Regions from separate parts of the Kribbella sp. NPDC104218 genome, predicted to be linked through region 1. Evidence: riboswitches for the same ligand, from Rfam matches in the RefSeq annotation. Region 1 holds a riboswitch; the other holds the start of a gene.
The links. A riboswitch is a leader RNA that binds a small molecule or an ion and turns the genes downstream of it on or off. The one in region 1 is predicted to bind S-adenosylmethionine.
Positions count from the first base shown of each region.

Region 2: another riboswitch for S-adenosylmethionine. It lies ahead of thrC (threonine synthase); the one in region 1 lies ahead of ACZ6ZD_RS16785 (aminotransferase class V-fold PLP-dependent enzyme).

Region 1 is NZ_JBVJMQ010000002.1:154,099-158,682, reverse strand. Features, by position in the region: gene ACZ6ZD_RS16790 (prolyl oligopeptidase family serine peptidase) at 1-661, shown strand, start outside; gene ACZ6ZD_RS16785 (aminotransferase class V-fold PLP-dependent enzyme) at 672-2,036, opposite strand; SAM riboswitch class IV at 2,053-2,166, opposite strand; gene ACZ6ZD_RS16780 (DinB family protein) at 2,260-2,778, shown strand; gene ACZ6ZD_RS16775 (DUF6351 family protein) at 2,849-4,584, shown strand, end outside.
Region 2 is NZ_JBVJMQ010000001.1:2,987,557-2,992,140, reverse strand. Features, by position in the region: gene ACZ6ZD_RS14130 (alcohol dehydrogenase catalytic domain-containing protein) at 1-601, opposite strand, end outside; gene ACZ6ZD_RS14125 (VOC family protein) at 607-987, opposite strand; gene ACZ6ZD_RS14120 (ubiquitin-like small modifier protein 1) at 1,044-1,322, opposite strand; gene thrC (threonine synthase) at 1,319-2,578, opposite strand; SAM riboswitch class I at 2,592-2,735, opposite strand; gene ACZ6ZD_RS14110 (cation:proton antiporter) at 2,802-4,025, opposite strand; gene ACZ6ZD_RS14105 (DNA-3-methyladenine glycosylase family protein) at 4,045-4,584, opposite strand, start outside.

The DNA.
Region 1 (4,584 bases):
CTACCGGCCGGGCTGGCCGGCGTGGCTGGCCGCCGGGGGAGTGCTCGTCATCACGAACCTCCGGGGCGGCGGTGAGTACGGCAGCGACTGGCACGACGCCGGGCGGCTGAAGAACAAGCAGAACGTGTTCGACGACTTCATCGCGGTCGCTGAGCATCTGCAGGACACCGGTGTGACCACGCCGGCGCAGCTGGCCGTGCACGGCCGCAGCAACGGCGGTCTGCTGATCGGCGCAGTCATGACCCAGCGGCCCGACCTGTTCGCGGTCGCGCTGCCGGGCGTCGGCGTACTGGACATGCTGCGGTTCCACAAGTTCACCGTGGGCGCGGCGTGGGTGTCGGACTACGGCTCACCGGAGGACCCGGAGCAGTTCCACGACCTGCTCGCGTACTCGCCGTTGCATCGCGTGCAGGAGGGGACGGCGTACCCGGCCACTCTGGTCGTCACCGGCGATCACGACGACCGCGTGGTGCCGTTGCACAGTCACAAGTTCATCGCCGCGGTGCAGCATGCCCAGGCCGCTGCCGCGCCTGTCTTGACCCGTATCGAGGTCAACACCGGCCACGGCTTCGGTAAGCCGGCTGCGAAGATCGCGTCGGAGTGGGCGGACCTACTGGCGTTCGCTGCTCACCATGTAGGCCTTGAACCTCCTGAGCAGTAGGAGGGTGGCGTCACCAGATGCGGGGCGCGTGGAGGTCGCGAGGGTCTTCGATCGGCTGACAGCCGTGGTCGGTGTCCTCGTACTCCGCGCGCAGCCCGTTAGCGGCCAGCGTGCGGACGGCGTTCACCAGCCGGTCCACATGCTCGCGGGTCGTGCCGAGGCCGAGGCTGGCGCGGACTGCGGTGCCGTGCTCCGGCGCCTCCGCGAGGAGGTGGCCGACGAGCGGGTGCGCGCAGAACTTGCCGTCCCGGACGCCGATGCCGTACTCCGCGCTCAGCGCGGCGGAGACCAGCGTCGAGCTCAGCCCGTCGAGGGTGAAGCAGACCGTGCCGACCCGGTCGGCCTCCGCGCCGAAGATCGAGTACGTCGTCACACCGGCGATCTGAGCCAGACCGGTGCGCAGCCGGGCCAGCAGGCTGCGTTCGTGCTGCTCGATGGCCTCGCGGTGCCGGCTGATCGTGGCGCACGCCGAAGCGAGGGCGATGGCGCCGATGACGTTGGGGGAGCCGCCCTCGTGCCGCGCCGGGCCGCTCGCCCAGACGACGCCGTCGCCGCTGACCGAGGTGGTGGCGCCGCCGCCGTACAGGTACGGGTCGGCGGCGTTGAGCCAGTCGGCGCGACCGATCAGGGCACCAGCGCCGTAGGGCGCGTAGAGCTTGTGGCCGGACAGGGCGACCCAGTCGACGTCCAGCGCGGCGATGTCGACCGGTCGGTGCGGGGCGAGCTGTGCGGCGTCCAGACAGATGCGCGCGCCGTGCGCCTTGGCGACCGCGGCCAGCTCGGCGATCGGGAAGATCTCGCCGGTCACGTTGGAGGCGCCGGTGACGACGACGAGCCGCGGGCCCTCCGGCGCCGTCCGCAGCGCGTCGGCGACTGCGGTGACCGCCTCGGTCGCGGAGGCCGGGGCAGGCAGCCGCACCGTGCGCTCGGCGTCCCACGGCAGCAGCGCGGCGTGGTGCTCGGACTCGAAGACGACCACAGTCGCGTCAGCCGGGACGGCGTGCGCCAGCAGGTTCAGCGCGTCGGTGGTCTGCCGGGTGAAGATGACCTGGTCGTCCGCACGGGCGCCGACGAAGCCGTGTACCTCGGCCCGGGCCCGCTCGTACCACTGGGTGGTGATCCGGGAGGCGTAGCCGTTGCCGCGGTGCACCGACGCGTACGACGGCAGCGCCGCCTCGACGCTGGCGCGCACCGACTCCAGACAGGGCGCGCTGGCGCCGTGGTCGAAGTTCGCGTAGTCCGTGACGCGGCCGTCGGCCAGCGGGACCAGCAGGTCCGAGCCGACGGTGGCGGGGATGCTGCCGGTGCTGAGCCGGGCGACCGCCGGACGCGGGCTGGTCGTGCTGGCCGGCTCGAGGATGGAGAGGATCGACATGGCTTCGCTCCCGGGAAGTCCGCACTTGCCGAACGGGGTATCCGCACGGCCTGGTCTTCACCCGGGGCACCCCACCGCGGAGGAGGGTTGCCGGTCAGCGAGCCGGGGCTTGACGCTGACACTCATGACCTGCCGAGAACGGTAACGAACCGGCCACGGGGACGCCAGCCCTAATCTCGCCCAATGAGATATGTAACTACATCGTGAGACGAAGCGAGGAAACATGACCTGGAAAGCCCCGGATGTCACCCGCCCGGACGGCTCGCTGACCGCACCGGAACGCGAGCTGCTGCAGGGCTACCTGTCCTTCTACCGCGCGACGCTGCTGGTCAAGTGCGCCGGTCTGACGGCCGAGCAGCTCGCCGCCCGCCCGTCACCGCCGTCCAATCTGTCGCTGCTCGGCCTGATCCGGCATCTCACCAAGGTCGAGCGGATCTGGTTCCGGATCCACTTCGCCTCAGGCGATCCCGCCGAGCCGCTGTACGCGCCCGAGCTCGGCAAGGACGCGGACTTCGAGCTGATCGACCCGGCCGACGCGCAGGCGGCGTACGAAGGGCTGATCGCCGAGTGGCGGCTGTCCGACGAGGCGGCGTCCGGACGGTCGCTCGACGAGCGGTTCGTGTTCGGTGGGACGGAGTCGACGCTGCGGATGATCTACATCCATCTGATCGGGGAGTACGCGCGGCACTGCGGCCACGCCGACCTGGTCCGCGAGCAGCTGGACGGGACCACTGGCGCCTGACAGATCAAGCAGTTCGCTCGATCTGGTAACAAGCCTTCCGATGGACCGGTTGCTGTGGTCAACTCGCGGCATGTTGCGTCCGGCCGCCCTCGTCACGCTCGTGCTCGCGGTGTGCGCCGCGTTGCTCGCGGCGCCCGCGAGTGCGGCGTACGGCGTCCGGATCGAGGTGCTCTCGTCGCCGCGCGCGGAGCTGGTCAGCGACGGCGACGTGCTGATCGGCATCACCGGGCAGAACCTGGCCAATCTCGAGGTCCGGCTGAACGATCGCGACGTGTCCGACGCGTTCAGCGGGACGGGGGAGCGGCTGGTCGGGCTCGTCAGCGGCCTGCGGCTCGGCCGTAACCTGCTGGCCGCGGCCGAGGCCCGGCTCGCGGTCACCAACTATCCGCGGTCCGGCCCGATGCTGTCCGGGAAGCACGAGATGCCGTACATCTGCGGGACAGCGAAGTTCCGCACCCTCGCCAAGGTGCAGCTCGGTCCGCCGACCGGGAATAACTGCTCGGTGCGGACGCGGATCGACTACCTGTACCGCTCGAAGACGGACCGGTCGCTGAAGGTGCTGCCGTCCTCCCGGCCGGCGGATCTGGCCAGTACGACGACGTCCGACGGGCGGCGCGTGCCGTACATCGTCCGGGTCGAGACCGGGGTGATCAACCGGTCCATCTATGAGTTCGCCGTCCTGCACGACCCGGAGGCCGGAGCTCCGACGCCGGAGCGCGCGCCCACCGGGTGGAACGGACGGCTCATCTACACGTTCGGCGGTGGCTGTCCCGGCGGCTGGTACCGGCAGGGCAGCAACACCGGCGGCGTCGGCGACGACATCATGCTCGGCCGTGGGTACGCCGTCGCGTCCTCGAGCCTGAACGTGTTCGGGACGAACTGCAACGGCGTACTGGCCGCGGAAACGATGGCGATGACGCGCGAGCACATCGTCGAGACCATCGGCGTCCCGCGGCAGACGATCGGCTGGGGCTGTTCCGGCGGGTCGTACCAGGTGTTTCAGATCGCCGAGAACTACCCGGGCCTGCTGGACGGCGTCATCGCCGCCTGCGTCTTCCCCGAGGTCGGCTTCGCCACCCTGCACACGATCACCGACGCGCTGCTGCTCGACCACTACTTCTCGTCGGCGACCGGCTGGACGGACGCCGCCAAGCGCGCCGCCGCCGGCTTCGGCCGAGTGCAGACGATCGCGAACCTCGCCGGCGCGGGCCGGCGCATCGACCCGCGAGTTTATTGCCCTGAGCAACTTCTGGTCGCGCAGCGCTACGACCCGGTGCGGAACCCGCGCGGTGCGCGCTGCGACGTCTACTCGCATCAGGTGAATATCTGGGGTCCGCACGCCGGCGCTACCCGGCGTCCGCTGGACAACGTCGGCGTCCAGTACGGCCTGGCCGCGCTGAACGCCGGGAAGATCACCGCCGCGCAGTTCGTCGAGCTGAACCGCAAGATCGGCGGCTTCGGCAAGGACGCCGACTTCGTCCCGGGCCGGACGGTCGCCGATCCGTCGGCCATCGACACGGCGTACCGGACCGGCCAGCTGGTCAGCGGTAGCGGAGGGCTGAGCGGTACGCCGATCGTCGACTACCGCCAGTACACCGACGAGCTGCCGAACGGCGACATCCACCTCGCCTTCCACTCGTTCTCCCTGCGGGAGCGGCTGCGGCTGGCGAACGGTGACGCTGGCAACCATGTGATGCTCGTACAGTCCGGCAACGCGCCCGGCGGCTTCAGCACTGGCAACCCGGTGCTCAAGTCGGCCTTGAGCGCGCTGGACAAGTGGATGGACGACATCGACGCGGACGGCGG
Region 2 (4,584 bases), on a different contig from region 1:
CCTCCGGATTGGTGTCCACAGCGATCACCTCAGCGCCGGCCGCGGCAGCAATCATCACTGCGGACAGACCGACCCCACCACAGCCGTAGACCACCGCAGTCTCACCAGGCTGCACCTGACCGACCTGCCGGACCGCACGGAACGAGGTGGCGAACCGACAGCCCAGACCGGCCGCCGTACCGAAGTCCATCACGTCAGGGAGCCGGACCAGGTTCACCTGCGCGTACGGGATCGCGACGTACTCCGCGAACGACCCCCAGTAGTTGAACCCGGGCTGCAGCTGGTTCGGGCACACCTGGTGGTTCCCGGCCAGGCACTGCGCGCAGCTCCCACAAGCGCAGATGAAGGGCGTCGTCACCCGGTCGCCGACCTGCCAGCCGTCCACTCCGGCGCCGACCGCCGCAATCGTCCCCGCCAGCTCATGCCCCGGCACATGCGGCAGCACAATGTCGGAGTCGTGGCCCATCCACCCGTGCCAGTCGCTACGACACAGTCCGGTCGCCTCGACCTTCAGCACGACCGCCCCGGCCGCAGCCGTCGGCTCCGCAACCTCCTGGACCACCGGCAGGACGCCGTACTCAGAAACCACCACTGCGCGCATGGCGGTCAGCCTACGCAGAACTCGTTACCCTCCGGGTCCAGCATGACGATGTGGCCGAGCTCCGGCCCGTAGAACTCCTCCCGGACGCTGGTGGCGCCGAGTGCGACCAGCTCGGCCGCCTTGGCCCGCATCCGCTCGGCGGACGCCGCATCGCGTTCACCCGGCCCTGCGACCCGGATGTCCAGGTGCAGTCGGTTCTTGGCCGTCTTACCCTCCGAAACCCGCAACCAGCCGATCGCTGGACCGACGCCGTCCGGGTCGATGATTCCGGAGCCGTCCGGCTCGTCGAACCCCGGCTCGATCACGTAGCCGAGCGCTGCCGCCCAGAATCGGGACAGCAGCTGCGGGTCGGCGGCATCCGCGCCGATGGTCCATTTCGTCGCCATACCGGCGACGGTAGCGGTGGTTCCGGACGATCAACGACCGGAACCACCGGCAAGAGTCAGCAGCCGCCGGCGACCGCGGGGATGATCGAGACCTGGCCGCCGTCCTTGATCGCGGTCTGCAGGCCCTCGGCGAAGCGGACGTCGTCATCATCGACGTACACGTTCACGAAGCGGCGCAGCTCGCCGGACTCGTCGAGTACGCGGCTCTTGATCCCCGGGTACGACGCGTCGAGCGAGTCGAGCACCTCGGTCAGCGTCGCCCCCTCGGCGGAGACCTCGGAGACGCCCTGCGTGTAGGGGCGCAGGATGGTCGGGACGCGGACACTCACACTCACTGCAGGCCTGCCTTCACGAAGGCGTCGTAGGACGCGGGGATGGTCACCTTCGGGCCGACCCGGTCGGCCACGGCGTCGAGCGTCTTGAGCCCGTCGCCGGAGTTGATGATCACCGTCTCGGCCTCCGGGTCGAGCTGCCCGGTCTCGACCAGCTTCTTCAGCGTCGCGACGGTCACCCCGCCCGCGGTCTCGGTGAAGATGCCCTCGGTGCGGGCGAGCAGCTGGATCCCCTCGACGACCTCGTCGTCGGAGACGTCCTCGATCACGCCGTTGGTGCGGCGGGCGACGTCCAGGACGTACGGCCCGTCGGCCGGGTTGCCGATCGCGAGCGACTTGGCGATGGTGTCCGGCTTCACCGGCTTGACCACGTCGTGGCCGTCCCGGAACGCCTGCGCGACCGGCGAGCAGCCGGTGGCCTGCGCGCCGTACACCTTGTAGTCGGTGGCGTCGACCAGCCCGAGCTTGCCGAGCTCGGTGAAACCCTTGTCGATCTTGGTCAGCTGCGAGCCGGAGGCGACCGGGACGACGATCTGCTGCGGCAGCCGCCAGCCGAGCTGCTCGGCGATCTCGAAGGCGAGCGTCTTGGAGCCCTCGGAGTAGTACGGGCGGACGTTGACGTTGACGAACGCCCAGCCCTCCTCCTCGCCGGCGATCTCGGAGGCCAGCTTGTTCACGTCGTCGTAGTTGCCGTCGACGGCGACCAGCGTCCCGCCGTAGACGGCGGTGGTGATGATCTTCGGGCGCTCGAGGTCCTTCGGGACGAAGACGACCGAGCGGATCCCGGCCCGGGCGGCGGCCGCGGCGACGGCGTTCGCGAGGTTGCCGGTGGAGGGGCAGGCGAAGACCTTCATGCCCAGCTCACGGGTGGCGCTCAGGGCACTGGCCACGACCCGGTCCTTGAAGGAGTGGGTCGGGTTGCCGGAGTCGTCCTTCACCCAGAGCTTCTTCAGGCCGAGGGCCTTGGCGAGGTTCTGCGCGTCGATGAGCCGGGTGTAGCCGGGCTCGGTGTTCGGGAAGCTCGCCACGTCGACCGGGACGGGGAGCAGCGGCTGATAGCGCCAGATGTTCTTGGGGCCGGCCTCGATCTGTTCGCGGGTGATGGCCGGGAACTCGTACCCGACCTCCAGCGGACCGAAGCACTCCATACAGGCGTAGAACGGGCCGAGCGGCGACTTGGCTCCACACGCCCGACAGCTCAGGTGCGTACCGTTGCCGAAGGCACCTGCACGGATGGTGTGGGTGGCGGCCTGGCTCATGAGTGAGGTTCCCCTCTCATCTTCCCCGCGGCACCGGATCTCGATGGCGGGACGGATTTGGCACCGTTCCACCGCGAGTGGCCCCCGGGCGGGGTCTCGACGGGGAGGGTTGCCGGGACTTCAACGGGCCGTTTCCCTCAGTCCCTCTGGATGAGCTGCCCCCGAGATTACCCAATCGGGTCCATATTGTGTCTTGTGATCCCACCATCCGAGACGCGCGATCTCAGCTCCGGCGTTCCAGGAACCGCATCACCGGCGTGGCGGCGACACCGTGCAGGACCACGCTCAGAACGACCGTGAACCCGAGGGTCGCCCACAGCCAGGGCAGGTCCGCGGCGAAGCTCGCACCGACCGCCGCGAGGTAGTAGATCGAGGACACCCCGCGGACGCCGAACGCCGCCGTCGCCCACGCCTCGGTCCGGCTCAGCTCCGTCCCGATCAGGCTCAACCGGCCGATCAGCGGCCGGACGACCACGACGAGCAGGACGCCGATGAGCACACCAGCCCAGTCCAGCGGTGCGAGCAGACCTGCGGTGACGGCGACGCCGAGCAGCAGCAGAATGCCCCAGGTCAGGATGTGCTCGAGCTCACCGATGAAATCGTGCAGCTGGTTATGGAAGTCGTGGCTGCGCTCGGCTGACCGCAGTGCGAGTGCGGCAACGAACACAGCGATGAAGCCGTAGCCGTGCAGCACTTCGGTCAGCCCGTAGACACCAAGCGTCATGGCCAGCGCGAGGACCGGCTCACGCGAGTCAGCCAACCGGAGACTCTTCGCACGCGCCGAGAACGTCATGCGCCCAAGCAGCCGGCCCGCACCGAAGCCGACTGCGACACCGATCACGGTCTTGCCCAGCAGGTCCCAGGCGACCCACTCAACCGGCGAGAAGCTCTTGGTGACCAGGAAAACGGCCAGATAGACGAGCGGTGCGGCCAGTCCGTCGTTCAGCCCGGCCTCGGAGGTCAGTGCGAACCGCACTTCGTCCTCCTCGTCCAGCTCGGCGTCCTCACCGGTAGTCGGCCCGCCCACCTGGACGTCGGACGCCAGCACCGGATCCGTCGGCGCCAGCACCGCTGCGATCAGCAGTGCGGTCGCTGGGGCGACTCCGAGCAGCCAACCGACACCAGTCAGCGCTGCGACACCAGTTGGCATCGCAACGAAGAGGAGCCGCCAGGTCACCCGCCACTGCAGGAGACTGACCGGACGGTCGATTGCCAGCCCGACACCCATCAACGCGACGATGACCGTCAGCTCGGCCAGATGCTTCGTCAGCTCCGGCTCGGCCAGCGGACTGAGGTGCGTGCGGTCGACGACCAGCCCGAGCAGGATGCCGCCGCCCAGGAAGGCGATTGGTGCCGAGACGGCGTACCGGGACAACAGCCGCGGCAGGACGGCACCGAGCAGGAGCGCGAGCCCTGCCACGAGGTAGAGCCCGTCGCCGTCGATCACAGCCGTCTAGTGCCCACCGTCAGCGCAGGCGATGCGTTGCCCCGGGGGTGTGCGTCGGCAAGGACTTCCGTGGGCCGTAGCGGGGATGCCCGATCCCCGCCAGCTCCAGCAGGCGCTGCACGCGGAAGCGGTGACCGCGGTACGGCTCGATCAGCTCGGCACAGCCGTCGTCGTCCAGCTCTTCACCGATCAGCGCGTAGGAGACGTTGCGCGAGACGTGGTAGTCGGCGAACGAGAACGCATCGGCGTCCCCGTGGGCGCGCTGGCGCACCTCGGCCGCCGTCCAGACGCCGACCCCGGGTAGCGACCGCAGCCGCCGCTCGATCTCGGCCGAGTCGGTCAGCTCGAGCGTCCGCTCCAGCGCTCGCGCCCGCGTCGCAGCGGTGACGACCACCCGCGACCGCCGTCCTTCGACGCCTGCCCGCAGCCACTGCCAGGACGGGATCAGCCGCCACTCCTCAGGCGCCGGCGGAACCTTCATCGGCCGCCCTTCGGGACCGCCTGGGCCCGGCGCCGGTTCGCCGTACTCATGCAGCAGCGCCCGCCAACCGCGGAAGGC